3 regions of the Arthrobacter sp. B1I2 genome follow, and region 2 is predicted to be linked to each of the others. Evidence: riboswitches for the same ligand, from Rfam matches in the RefSeq annotation. Region 2 holds a riboswitch; each other region holds the start of a gene.
The links. Region 2 has a riboswitch for thiamine pyrophosphate ahead of thiD (bifunctional hydroxymethylpyrimidine kinase/phosphomethylpyrimidine kinase). Riboswitches for the same ligand answer to the same signal wherever they lie in the genome.

Region 1 (4,302 bases), 460 kb from region 2:
CACCCGTTTCAGGCCCACCTCGCGGAGCAGCCGCAACACGGGGGAGGCGGTCCCGGCGTCGAGGTCTGCCTGCGCGCCCTTGTAGCTGAGCTTGTCGCGGCTGCGGACCCGCGCCCGCCGGACGCCCACTGACAAAACCGACGCGTCGCCGTCCAGCGTGAAGTCCCACACGAAGGCCGAACATTCCTGGCCGGGCAGGAGGCTCCCTGCCCCTTCGCTGATCACCTCAGGGTGCAGCGGTATCCTGCCGTCCGGAGCATAGAACGTCTGTCCGCGGCGCCGGGTCTCGGCGTCCAGGGGACCTCCCGGCGCAACAAACGCCGGGACGTCGGCAATCGCGTACATCACCCGGTAACCGTTCCCGTCCGGTTCGATGAACACGGCCTGGTCCAGGTCCGTGGACGACGCCGGATCGATGGTCACGAACCCGACGGCGGTCAGGTCGTAGGACGGCAGCTTCAGCCCTGCCACCGCGGCCCGGGCATCCTCCACCGCTTCAGCCGGATACGGGCCCGGCAGTTCGAGTTCCGTCCGCAGCAGGCCCAACGCCTCTTCCACGGCGTTCCTGTGGTCATGGACGTTGGGGGCCAGCCGATGATGTGACACAAAAATCAGCGTAGCTCCAAGTCCACCGATATGGCATCAGGAGCCGGTGGCGTCCAGCGCGTCGAGGAGGGAAGCGGCAGCGGCGGCGGGGTCGGGGGCCTCGGTGATGGCGCGGACCACCACGATCCTGCGGGCACCCGCGTCCACCACCTGGTGGACGTTTCCGTGATCGATGCCGCCAATGGCAAACCATGGCACCGGATCCGCCGCCTGCCGGGAAGCTTCGGCCGCGTACTTCACCAGTCCGGGTCCGACGGCGGTCCTGCCCGGTTTGGTGGGCGTGGCCCAGACGGGACCCACACAGAAGTAGTCCAGCCCGGCCGGGCCGGCAGTTGCTGCCAGTGCCGCGTCCACCTGTCCGGTGGTGTGGCTGGAGAGTCCGATGGCGGCGTTTCCGTTAACCAGCGTCCGCGCTGCTGCCAATGGCAGGTCCTTCTGGCCGATGTGGAACACCGGCGCCCCGGACAATACGGCGATGTCCGCCCGGTCATTGACCGCCCACAGCCTGCCATGCCGTACCGCGGTCTCCTTCAGCACCGCCAGGAGGTCAAGTTCCTCCGCAGCCTCGATGGTCTTGTCGCGCAGCTGGATGATGTCCACGCCACCGGCGAACGCGGCGTCCACGAACTGCGCAAAGTCACCCCGGTCCCGGCGGGCATCGGTGCAGAGGTACAGCCGGGCTGCCTTGAGGGCGTCGCTGTCCCGGGCATTGACAACTTCGGTGGCTGAAGGGCGGTGGCCCGCGGGGAAGGATGGGGTGGACACATTCATGGCTGCAAGCCTAGTTCCTCTAAACTGGGCTGGTACTGCGGGAGCCCGCGGCAGCTGTCACAAAGCGCCGGGCTGAGAGGGCGTCAGAGCCGACCGCTTGACCTGATCCGGGTAATGCCGGCGTAGGGAAGGAACCCATATGCGTACCCCCACCCCACCCACCGTCCGGGCCGACGTCGCCGTCATCGGCGGGGGAGTGGTTGGCCACGGAATCGCGTGGGAGGTGCAGCGTTCCGGACGCTCCGTCGTCCTCATCGATGACGCGCCCGGTACCGGTGCCAGCTGGGCCGCCGCCGGCATGCTGGCCCCGGTCAGCGAACTGCACTACCAGGAGGAAGACCTCCTGGAACTCATGCTCGAAGCATCCTCGCGCTGGCCCGGGTTCGCCGCCGGCGTCGCCGGAGCAACGGGCGCCGACCCCGGATACCTTACGACGCCGACCCTCGCCGTGGGTGCCGACGCAGCCGACCGCCGCGCGCTGATGGACCTGCGCACCGTACAGCAGGCCAACGGGCTGGCGGTGGAACCGCTGACCGTGCGGGAGGCCCGGCAGCGCGAGCCACTGCTCAGCCCGGCCATTGCCTGCGCCCTGGAGACCCCGGCCGACCACCAGGTGGATCCCCGGCGGCTGGTAGCGGCACTGCGGCTGGCCCTGGCCGGTACCGTGCAGGAGAAACCGGAACTGGCGGTTGCCGGGGCGGTGGACGGATATGCCGTGCCGGAGCGGGCAGCCGGGCTCTTGTGGGAGGGCGGAGCGGTTGCCGGTGCCCGCCTCGCGGACGGCGGCACGGTCCTGGCGGGGGAAACCGTGGTAGCCAACGGCCTGCAGGCGGGGGCGCTCGGCGGCCTTCCCGGCGGCCTGGAGCTGCCCCTGCGGCCCGTGCACGGGGACATCCTCCGCCTTGCCGTTCCCCGGCACCTTCAGCCCCTGGTGACCGCCACGGTGCGGGGCCTGGTCCACGGCATCCCGGTGTACATCGTCCCGCGGCAGGACGGAACCGTGGTGATCGGAGCCACGCAGCGGGAGGACGCCCTTTCCGATGCCGTCAGCGCCGGGGGCGTGTACCAGCTGCTGCGGGATGCGCAGGCGCTGCTGCCCGCCGTCGCTGAACTGGAACTCCTGGAGTGCACCGCCCGCGCCCGGCCCGGAACCCCCGACAATGCGCCGCTGCTGGGCCGGGTGCCGGCGGCCCCTGGCTCCGCCGGCGAAGGCGCCGGGCACGTCCCGGGGCTCATCATTGCCACCGGGTTCTTCCGGCACGGCGTCCTGCTCACTCCGGCCGCAGCCGCCATCTGCACGGAACTGCTGGACGGAAAAGCCGATCCCCGCTGGGCACCCTTCAGCCCCGGCCGGTTCTCCAGGCCGGCGACGCCGCCACAAGCCCCCACATCAAGGAGACAGCGTGAACATCACCCTTAACGGAAACCCGCACACAGTGCCCTACGGCGCCTCCATCACCACGCTGGTCAGCCAGGTCACCGGACGCCCGCTGGCTGACAACGGACAGGCGACTGACGGCGGGAAACTCGGCGTCGCCGTCGCGCACAACGCCCAGGTGGTGCCGCGCAGCCAATGGTTCGCCACCGCGCTCGCCGATGGCGACGACATCGAACTTGTCACAGCAGTACAGGGAGGCTGACGCCATGACCGAAACCAGCACCATCAACCCCGCCGGAAATGCCGGCGCCAGCGACGCCCTGGTGATCGACGGCGTCGCCCTCGGGTCGCGGCTCATCATGGGCACCGGGGGAGCGCCCAGCCTGGATGGCCTGGGCGCGGCCCTCCTGGCCTCCGGCACCGCCTTGACCACCGTGGCCATGCGCCGCTACTCCACGGCGGAAACCGGCTCGCTTTTCCAGCTGCTGGTGGACCACGGGATCCGGGTGCTGCCCAACACGGCCGGCTGCTTTACCGCCCGGGACGCAGTCCTCACGGCGGAGCTGGCCCGGGAGGCGCTGGAGACCGACTGGGTGAAACTGGAGGTCATCGCCGACGAACAGACGCTCCTGCCGGACGCCGTGGAACTCGTGGAGGCCACGGAGCAGCTGGTCAACCGCGGCTTCAAGGTCTTCGCCTATACCAACGACGATCCCGTGCTGGCGCTGCGGCTGGAGAACCTCGGCGCCACCGCCGTCATGCCGCTGGGTTCCCCGATCGGCACCGGCTTGGGGATCCTGAACCCGCACAACATTGAACTCATCGTTTCCCGGGCCTCCGTGCCTGTGGTCCTGGACGCCGGGATCGGCACGGCATCGGACGCCGCCCTTGCCATGGAGCTGGGCTGCGACGCGGTGCTGCTGGCCACGGCCGTGACCCGCGCGCAGAACCCGGCGCTCATGGGCGAGGCGTTCAAGCACGCGGTGGCCGCCGGCAGGATGGCAAGGGCAGCCGGGCGCATCCCGCGCCGGGAGCATGCCCTGGCGTCATCGGCCATGGAGGGCCGGGCGGAATTCCTCTGACCCCGGACATACAGTTGTGGCCACCACCCGGGCGGGTGGTGGCCACAACTGTTTGATCCGTCCGCAGGCGCAGGCCGAAACTCAGCGCCGCAGTACCGCGGTGAGCTGCTCCGCGTCGTGGCGCGCACGCGTGCGGCCCAGGTAGACGACGGCGGCGACGGCAGCTGCAATGCCCAGGACAATGGGCAGGACCCATGGAAGCCAGGTCAGCCCGGGCAGGTAACCGAAACCGGCTGCCATCAGGATGATCCATACCAAGGCTGCAACACCGACGGCGACGCCGGACGGCAGTCCCGCGCCGTACTTCGCGTGCCGCTTGTCGTTGGCCCAGACGACGAATCCGGCGGCGACGGTGGCCAGCACCACGATGGTCAGCGAAAGCATGAATCTCCTTGGAAAGGCGGGTGGCTTAGAACTGGCCGAAGCCTACGCGCCGAACCTCTTCGGCACCGATTTCCACGTAGG
Region 2 (4,302 bases):
GGGCAGCGGATCGATGCGACCCAGCCGGGGGTGCGTCCCGAGCGCAAACGGCGGCGGGGACGCGGCGGCCAGCAGCCCGAGGGTGCCCCGGCGCCTGCGGTCCAGGTCCACACCGTCCTGCCGGACCCGACAGATGCCGAGCGGCACGCCAAGGCAGAAGCCACCCGGCTTGCCCTTGCTAACATCGCCGCTGCCGCCCACGCGGCCCACCTGCACGACGATGAGGTGGCGGCAACCCGGCAGGCGCCGTTGGCCGAGCCTGCACCGGCTCCTGCTGCTGCTCCTGCTCCTGCAGAGGAGAAGCACGACGCCGATGCCCCCGCACGTCCCGCAGCTGTCCTGACCTTCGGCGGCGAGGAAGTCCCGCTTCCGTTCGTGGAACACGCGGAGGAGCAGCATCCCAGGCCCGCCCTCACCCTGGACCGCCTCGCGGAAGCGTTCGCCCACCTCGGCCAGCCGGCTTCCCCCATGGAGAACGCGCCCGCCAAGGCCGCAGATGCGGTGAAGGCAGCCGAACAGGCAGGGCCCGAACGGCAGGCTGACGGGGGAGTGGCATCCCCCGCCACCGTGGCCGCTCCGGCTGACAAGGACTACTCCGACCACACGCTGGAGCAGTCCCGGCAACGCAGGCCGCGGCGCCACCGCGCTGCCAGCCGTGCCCAGGGTGCCGCCAACGAGACCGCCGTCCAGCACCACGAGAGCGTCCAGGCGGCCAGTACCGGCCATTCGCACGCAGCCAAGGCCCCGGACACCCATAAAGCAGCGCCGGCGGATAAGGGCAGGCAGTCGGAGGAGCCCATCATTCTGGGCGTAGGAGTCCCGGCTTCGGAGCTTTAGCCAGGGCTGGGTCAACACGCCACCCAGGAAGTCCCCGCTGTGTGGACAGTTCCCCCCGCGAAGTGCAGGGGGAAAGGTCAGCGGAGCGGGGACTTTCTGCGTGCCCGGCCCGTCACTTTGCCGCGGCCGGCACCGAAGCAGCTAGGCTGGAAAATCGACACGGGGTGCCGCGCAGAAGGCCGGCTGAGATCCAGACCCGTTGAACCTGTCCGGCTAGTACCGGCGAAGGGATGTCTCTTGTCGTCGACCCTTTCCATGCCCCTGCCAACTGCATCCGGTGATCCTTCGGCGCTGCCCGTGGGCCGCGACGTCCCACGCGTCCTCTCCATCGCCGGCTCCGACCCGTCCGGCGGAGCCGGCATCCAGGCGGACCTCAAAAGCATCGCCGCCCACGGCGGATACGGCATGGCTGCGATTACCGCCCTCACGGCCCAAAACACCCGGGGCGTGCAGGCTGTCCACGTTCCCCCGGCAGCCTTCCTGGCCCAGCAGCTGGATGCCGTCAGTGATGACATCAGCATCGACGCCGTCAAGATCGGCATGCTGGGTGATGAGGCGGTGATCCGCACTGTCCGCCAATGGCTCGGGAAGGTCCGTCCCGCCGTCGTGGTCCTTGACCCCGTGATGGTGGCCACGAGCGGCGACCGGTTGCTCAAGGAGTCCGCCGAAGCTGCCCTGCGGGACCTGTTGCCCCTTGCACACCTCATCACCCCCAACCTGCCCGAGCTCGCCATACTGGTGGGCGCGGACCCGGCGGAAAGCTGGGACGCGGCGCTGGACCAGGGGAGGCGCCTGGCGGATGCCACCGTGGCCACAGTATTGGTCAAGGGTGGCCACCTGGCAGGCCTGGCCTGCCCGGACGCGCTGGTGAACACCGTGGGCCTTCTGGGGCAGGAAGTGGTGGAAGTGCAGGGCAACCGGGTCGCTACCCGCAACAGCCACGGCACCGGCTGTTCTCTGTCCTCGGCAATGGCCACGGTGCAGGCCCGCCTGGGGGACTGGGAAGCATCGCTGCGGACGGTCAAGCCCTGGCTGGCAGGCGCACTTGAGAACTCCGGCCAGCTGGAGGTAGGCCAGGGCAACGGCCCCGTGCACCATTTCCACCATGTGCGGCCGGTCCTGGCGGAAGGCGGCTTCGCGGCCCGGTTGTGGGCGGAAGCACAACAGGACCTCGCGGACATCTACGCGCTGGACTTTATCCACGGCCTGGTCTCAGGCGATCTTGCCGAAACGGATTTTGCCTACTACCTGGCCCAGGATGCCCTCTACCTGAACGGCTACTCCCGGGTGCTGGCGCGGGCCAGCGCCCTGGCACCCTCGGAGGCCGACCAGCTGTTCTGGGCCCGGTCCGCGCAGCAGTGCCTTGAAGTGGAATCCGAACTCCACCGGTCGTGGCTCAGCACCCGCCCGGCCCAGACCGGCTTGGGCCCCGTCACCAAGTCCTACGTTGACCACCTCACCGCGGCGTCGGCGTCGGGCAGTTACGCGGTCCTTGCCGCCGCCGTCCTGCCCTGCTTCTGGCTCTATGCCGAGGTTGGCGAAAAGCTGCATGCCCGGTTCCTTGCCTCGGGTGGGCCGGACGGGCATCCATACGGCGCCTGGCTGCGCACGTACGCCGACGAGGGCTTTGCCGAAGCCACCCGCCAGGCCATCGCCATTGTGGATGCAGCCGGACGGAAGGCCTCGGACCAGGAGCGGACAGCGATGGTGACGGCCTTCAGGCAGTCCTGCCGCCTGGAAGTGGAGTTCTTCGACGCGCCGAGGCTGCATTCCTGACCCTTGCGGGCAGGGGCACCGCTATTATGGAGGGGATGGTTGCGGCGCCGCCTGCCGGGTTGTGGTTACTACCACAGCAGGGCGGCCGGAACCAGCCTCATTTGCGGCCGAAGATGGATTTAGCGTATTCTGGATCTTCGGTGCTTACGCCAACACTTGGGTTATGACCCCACGGCGTTGAGGCACAGCGATAAACCAGGCTTTTGATAGTCGGTTCCGCACGCAAATTTAGTTATAAACGTCGAGAGAAGTGAGTTCCCAAGTGGTGTACGCGATTGTCCGCGCAGGCGGCCGGCAAGAGAAGGTTTCCGTCGGAGACTTCGTTACCCTGAACCGCGTCGCCGGTGGAGCTGGCAGCACCATTCAGCTGCCCGCACTGCTCCTGGTTGACGGTGACAAGGTCACCTCTGCCGCTGCTGACCTGGCCAAGGTAACCGTTACGGCTGAGATCCTGAACGACCTCCGTGGTCCGAAGATTGTCATCCAGAAGTTCAAGAACAAGACCGGTTACAAGAAGCGCCAGGGTCACCGCCAGGAACTGACCAAGGTCAAGATCACCGGTATCCAGTAACCTTCGTTACTGTTCAGGTTTTTCAGCAGATTCCCCAGAATTTAGAGGCAGGCATTTCAGATGGCACATAAAAAGGGCGCGAGCTCCACTCGCAACGGTCGTGATTCCAACGCTCAGTACCTCGGCGTCAAGCGCTTCGGCGGCCAGGTAGTTTCCGCAGGCGAGATCATCGTCCGCCAGCGCGGCACCCACTTCCACCCGGGCGCCGGCGTTGGCCGTGGCGGGGACGACACCCTGTTCGCACTGACCCCGGGAGCCGTTGAATTCGGCACCCGCCGCGGTCGTCGCGTGGTCAACATCGTTGCTGCTGCAGCTGCAGAGTAACAAACAGTTCTGAAGCGGTGGAGCGGGCCTGATGGTCCGCTCCACTGTTCTTTTAACCGCATTACAATCGATGTGGCGTCCCGGGGGCGCCAGGTAAACAGCTTCTGAGGAGATCCACGTGGCCAGCTTTGTAGACCGGGTAGTACTGCACGTATCCGGCGGTAACGGCGGCAACGGGTGCGTCTCCGTCCACCGCGAGAAGTTCAAGCCCCTGGGCGGTCCCGACGGCGGTGACGGCGGCAACGGCGGTGATGTGATCCTGCGCGTGGACCACCAGACCACTACGCTCCTTGACTACCACCATGCACCCCACCGCCACGCCACCAACGGCGGCCCGGGCATGGGCGACTGGCGCGGCGGCAAGAATGGCGAAACCCTCATCCTCCCTGTCCCCGACGGCACCGTGGTCAAGTCCAAGGACGGTACAGTGCTGGCGGACCTCGTCGGCGAGGGCGCGGAGTACGTGGCAGCCGCCGGCGGTATTGGCGGCCTGGGCAACGCTGCGCTCTCCTCCCAGAAGCGCCGGGCTCCCGGCTTCGCCCTGCTCGGTATCGAAGGCGAATCCAGCGATATCGTGCTGGAACTCAAATCAATCGCCGACATCGCCCTGGTAGGCTTCCCGTCGGCCGGCAAATCGAGCCTCATCGCTGCGATGTCCGCCGCCCGGCCCAAGATCGCCGACTATCCGTTCACCACGCTGGTTCCCAACCTGGGCGTCGTCCAGGCGGGGGATGTCCGTTTTACCATCGCAGACGTCCCGGGCCTCATTGAGGGCGCCAGTGAAGGCAAGGGCC
Region 3 (4,302 bases), 1.5 Mb from region 2:
CAGCCACCTGCCCCGCCACCAGCCGGTACAGCTCCTCAAGGTCCTCCTTGGGGGCGTCCGGGGCCTCTGCAAGAACCGCGAACAGGGCGCTGCTGACGGGACCTCTGGTTTCCGGGACTCTCATGGTGCTCCTTGGTCTGCCGCGCTGGTGACGGGCTCGAACGGGGGACCGCCCATGGTGACTCCCATGCCCTGTCCTCGTCGAAACCCGGGTCACAATATAGTAAGCATGATTACTAATAAAAGCTAAGCAGCCTTCCATGGGCGCATGGCTGTGCCGGTCCCTTCAGCTCCTAATCCGCCAGCGCCGGCCCAAGAATGTCACGCAGCGCCTCCACCACCAGGTCATGGTCCTGCAGTTGCGGCAACCCGGAGACGGTGACCGTTGCCACCGCGCCCACCCCGGCTACATAGACCGGAAACGCGCCGCCGTGTGCCGCATACCGTGATTGGTCAAACCAGGCGTTGTCCTCAATCCGGCCACCGCCCAGCCTGCCCCGCAGTCCCACCAGGAGGGACGGCACCTCGTACCGGGCGGCCGTGCGCTGCTTGGCCCGGATCCAGTGTTCGTTGTCCGGGGTAGCGCCCGGCAGCGCCACATGGAACAGCACCTGCTCACCCTTCGTGATATCGATGGCGATGGGAAGGGACCGCTCCTTGCCCAGTTCCACCAGGAGCAGGCCGAGGTTCAGGGAGTCATCCAGGCTGAAGCCGGGAAACTGGAGCTCCCGGACTTCGGCTTCGACACGGGCGATCAGCGCCTCCACGGACCCCTCCGGCTGGGCGTCGGGGGAATCAGGATCGAACTCGGTCACATGCGGGGGATTGGCAGTCATGGGCCACAATCTACCCCGCCAGGTGTAAACTTGAGCACGCCCAAAGCGGGCGAAAAAAGCCTTACCCAAACCAAAAGCAACACTTAAACGACAGGGGAGCGCCGCCGTCGGACATCCTGGCAAGAGCCGGGCACCGCAGGTGGGCGCTGAGAGTGCGGACAGCCGCAGACCCTCGAACCTGATCCGGTTAGTACCGGCGCAAGGGAGTCGAGTTCTCAAAGTGTCGCGGCTGCACGGCAAACACCGTCAGCCGGGATCCACTTTCCCCTCCTGTTTCCCAGGAGGATTACATGAGCACTGCATCAATCAAGAAGACCACCAGTAAGTCCTGGCGCGTCGTGGACATTGTGGTCGCCGCGCTGGTGGCCATCGCCGGCGGCGTCATTTTCTGGGCCTGGTCCCAGGGCGCGGCCGCAGTATCCGTGCCGATGAACCGCGGCCTACCCGCCCTTGACCGGCCTGATCGCCGGCGGCTGGATGATCCCCGGCGTCCTGGGAATGCTTATCATCCGCAAGCCCGGAGCTGCACTGTTCTGCGAAACGGTCGCGGCCACCGGCGAGCTCCTGATGGGTTCCCAGTACGGCGCGTCCGTCCTGTTCTCGGGCTTCGTCCAGGGGCTGGGCGCAGAAATCATCTTCGCGATCTTTGTCTACCGCAAGTTCAACCTGCCCGTGTCCCTGCTGGCCGGTGTGGCGTCGGGCCTGTTCTGCGGCCTGAACGACTCCTTTGCGCCCTGGGGCTGGAACATCGCCTACTCCGGCGGAGACAAGCTCGCCTACATTGTCTTCTGCATGATCTCCGGAGCCATCATCGCCGGCGCCCTGTCGTGGGTTGCCACCCGCGGCCTGGCACGTACCGGCGTGCTGAGCTCCTTCGCGTCCCGCAAGGCTGCCGCGGAGCCAGTCTTCTCCTGATGGCACCCGCCCAGGACGCCGCGGCCACGGTCCGGCCCGCCGCTGTCACCGCCCGTGGCTGGGGTTGGCGGCACGCCGGCAGGACCAAGCCTGCCGTCCGTGCCCTTGACCTGGATATCAGGCCCGGGGAGCGGGTGCTCCTGCTCGGCCCTTCGGGTGCCGGGAAGTCGACGCTCCTGCATGCGCTCGCCGGGGTGCTGGGAGATATCAACGACGACGGCGGCGAGGCGGGGGACGCCGACGAGTCGGGGTCGCTGCTGGTTGACGGCGCCGTGCCCCGCGCCCAGCGCGGGCGCGCCGGACTTATGCAGCAGGACCCCGAGACCCAGGTGGTCCTGTCGCGGGTAGGGGACGACGTCGCCTTCGGCGCCGAAAACCTCGCGGTGCCCCGCGACGCCATCTGGGCTCGCGTGCACGAGGCGCTCGCCGACGTCGGCCTGTCCCACCTCCCGCTGGACCACCCGACGTCGGCCCTGTCCGGCGGGCAAAAGCAGCGCCTGGCGCTGGCAGGCATCCTGGCCATGCGCCCGGGACTGATCCTGCTGGACGAGCCAACCGCCAACCTGGACCCGGACGGGGTGCTGGAGGTCCGCGACGCCGTGGCGCGCTGCCTGGACAAGACCGGGGCCACGCTGGTGGTGGTTGAGCACCGGGTGTCCGTGTGGAAGGACCTGGTGGACCGGATCGTGGTCCTGCAGCCGGGCTCCGACACCGATCCGGCCGTGCTCCTGGACGGGCCGCCGGACCGCGTGCTCACGGAAGCGCGGACAATGCTCGCCGCGGTGGGTGTCTGGGTCCCCGGCTACGTGCCCGCCACCCGACACCGGGCTGCAGTCCCCGCCCCCGGCGCGGGAAACCTCCTGTTGGCCGCGGAACAACTTGCTGTTTCCCGGGAACGTCCGCGCCGCCAAGGCTTCCGGAAGATCCTGCCCGTCCCCGTCCAGGAAGGCCTGTCCGCGCAGGTCCGCGCCGGCCAGGCCCTCGCCATTACAGGCCCCAACGGTGCGGGTAAATCCACTTTCGCCCTGACGCTGGCCGGGCTGCTGGAACCTGTGTCCGGAAAGGTGTCCGCCACCCTGGACCTCAGCCGCGGCGCCGGCATTGACCCTTACAGGTGGAAAGCGGAGCAGCTGATCTCGCGTGTGGGGACGGTGTTCCAGGAGCCGGAGCATCAGTTCGTTACCGGCAAGGTGCTTGATGAACTGCTGTTCGGCCCCCGGCACCTGGGCCACGGCGAGGACCGGGTTGATGAACTGTTGGAGCGGCTGCGGCTCACCCAGCTGGTGGATGCCAACCCCTACACGCTTTCCGGTGGCGAGAAGCGGCGGCTGTCCGTGGCCACCGTCCTGGCCGCCAGCCCGCAGGTCCTGGTCCTGGATGAGCCCACGTTCGGGCAGGACGCCAATACCTGGGCCGAGCTGGCCTCATTCCTGTCCGAGCTCCTGGATGCCGGCACCGCAGTGGTTTCGGTGACCCATGATGCCGAATTCACGGAGGCCCTGGGTGGGGCTGAGCTGCGGATGGCCGTGGCGGAACCGGTGGCGCCATGAGGCAGGAACTGACACTGCTCGGCAACCGCGCCCTCCTGGCCCGTGCCAATCCGCTGAGCAAGTTCGCGGCCGTCCTCCTCATCACGGCGGTCCTGGCGTTGTCCATCGACTGGGTGTCGGCGTCGGTGGCCCTGGTTTTTGAGCTTCTGCTGTTTCCCCTGGCCGGCCTCACCTTGTCCCTGCTGTGGCAGCGCGGCTGGCCGCTGATCCTTGCCGCCGCCGTGGGAGGCTGGAGCACCTCCATCCTGGCCCCGGACAGTGGAAGGATCCTGCTCGACGCCGGCATCTGGACCATGAGCGAAGGTTCCCTCCAGCTGGGCATCGGCTTCATGCTGCGGGGCTTTGCCATCGCCCTTCCGGCGGTGCTCCTGATGAGCTGCACCGATCCCACCGATCTTGCGGACGCGCTGGCCCAGAAAGCCCGGCTGCCGCACCGGTTCGTCCTGGGAACCCTGGCCGCGATGCGGCTGGTGGGCCTCATGGCCGAGGAGTGGCAGACCATCGGCATGGCGCGGCGGGCCCGCGGCGTGGGCTCGCGCGGTAGCCTGGCACAGCGGGTCAAGGCGACGCTGGGGCAGAGCTTCGGGCTTTTGGTGCAGGCCATTCGCCGGGCGTCCCGGCTTGCCGTCACCATGGAAGCCAGGGGTTTCGGCGGCGGCCAACGGACGTGGGCCCGCGAATCCAGGTTCAGCCTGCTTGATGTATGGGTGGTGGCGGGCGGGGTCCTGGTGGCCGGGCTTGCCCTTTATACAGCCGTGACCGCCGGTACGTGGAACATGGTGTGGCTTGGCAGTTGACCCTCTTCCAAGGCCTGTATGTGTTTTCTATCGCATGTAGCGGGTAAAGCCTTTCCTGATACGCCCTGAACCTGCGCGGCGGCGAAGCGCTAGCTCATTTATGATATATTTTTGCTTATGACGCAGGAGACCGCCGAACACGTTGCCGCCATGTTGAGGGACGCCCGCAGTGAGAAGGGCTGGACCCAGGGCCAGCTGGCCGCT

Region 1: another riboswitch for thiamine pyrophosphate. It lies ahead of thiO (glycine oxidase ThiO); the one in region 2 lies ahead of thiD (bifunctional hydroxymethylpyrimidine kinase/phosphomethylpyrimidine kinase).
Region 3: another riboswitch for thiamine pyrophosphate. It lies ahead of QFZ57_RS06485 (ECF transporter S component); the one in region 2 lies ahead of thiD (bifunctional hydroxymethylpyrimidine kinase/phosphomethylpyrimidine kinase).

The regions. Positions count from the first base shown of each region.
Region 1 is NZ_JAUSYC010000001.1:2,480,039-2,484,340, forward strand. Features, by position in the region: gene QFZ57_RS11630 (RNB domain-containing ribonuclease) at 1-606, opposite strand, end outside; gene thiE (thiamine phosphate synthase) at 643-1,377, opposite strand; TPP riboswitch at 1,405-1,523, shown strand; gene thiO (glycine oxidase ThiO) at 1,517-2,797, shown strand; gene thiS (sulfur carrier protein ThiS) at 2,781-3,017, shown strand; gene QFZ57_RS11650 (thiazole synthase) at 3,022-3,837, shown strand; gene QFZ57_RS11655 (hypothetical protein) at 3,919-4,221, opposite strand; gene QFZ57_RS11660 (DUF3107 domain-containing protein) at 4,247-4,302, opposite strand, start outside.
Region 2 is NZ_JAUSYC010000001.1:2,935,172-2,939,473, forward strand. Features, by position in the region: gene QFZ57_RS13660 (Rne/Rng family ribonuclease) at 1-837, shown strand, start outside; TPP riboswitch at 988-1,085, shown strand; gene thiD (bifunctional hydroxymethylpyrimidine kinase/phosphomethylpyrimidine kinase) at 1,093-2,613, shown strand; gene rplU (50S ribosomal protein L21) at 2,876-3,184, shown strand; gene rpmA (50S ribosomal protein L27) at 3,245-3,508, shown strand; gene obgE (GTPase ObgE) at 3,627-4,302, shown strand, end outside.
Region 3 is NZ_JAUSYC010000001.1:1,398,219-1,402,520, forward strand. Features, by position in the region: gene QFZ57_RS06475 (iron-containing redox enzyme family protein) at 1-124, opposite strand, end outside; gene QFZ57_RS06480 (heme-degrading domain-containing protein) at 294-836, opposite strand; TPP riboswitch at 919-1,059, shown strand; partial or broken gene QFZ57_RS06485 (ECF transporter S component) at 1,127-1,751, shown strand; gene QFZ57_RS06490 (ABC transporter ATP-binding protein) at 1,751-3,301, shown strand; gene QFZ57_RS06495 (energy-coupling factor transporter transmembrane component T family protein) at 3,298-4,098, shown strand; gene QFZ57_RS06500 (UDP-N-acetylglucosamine 1-carboxyvinyltransferase) at 4,216-4,302, shown strand, end outside.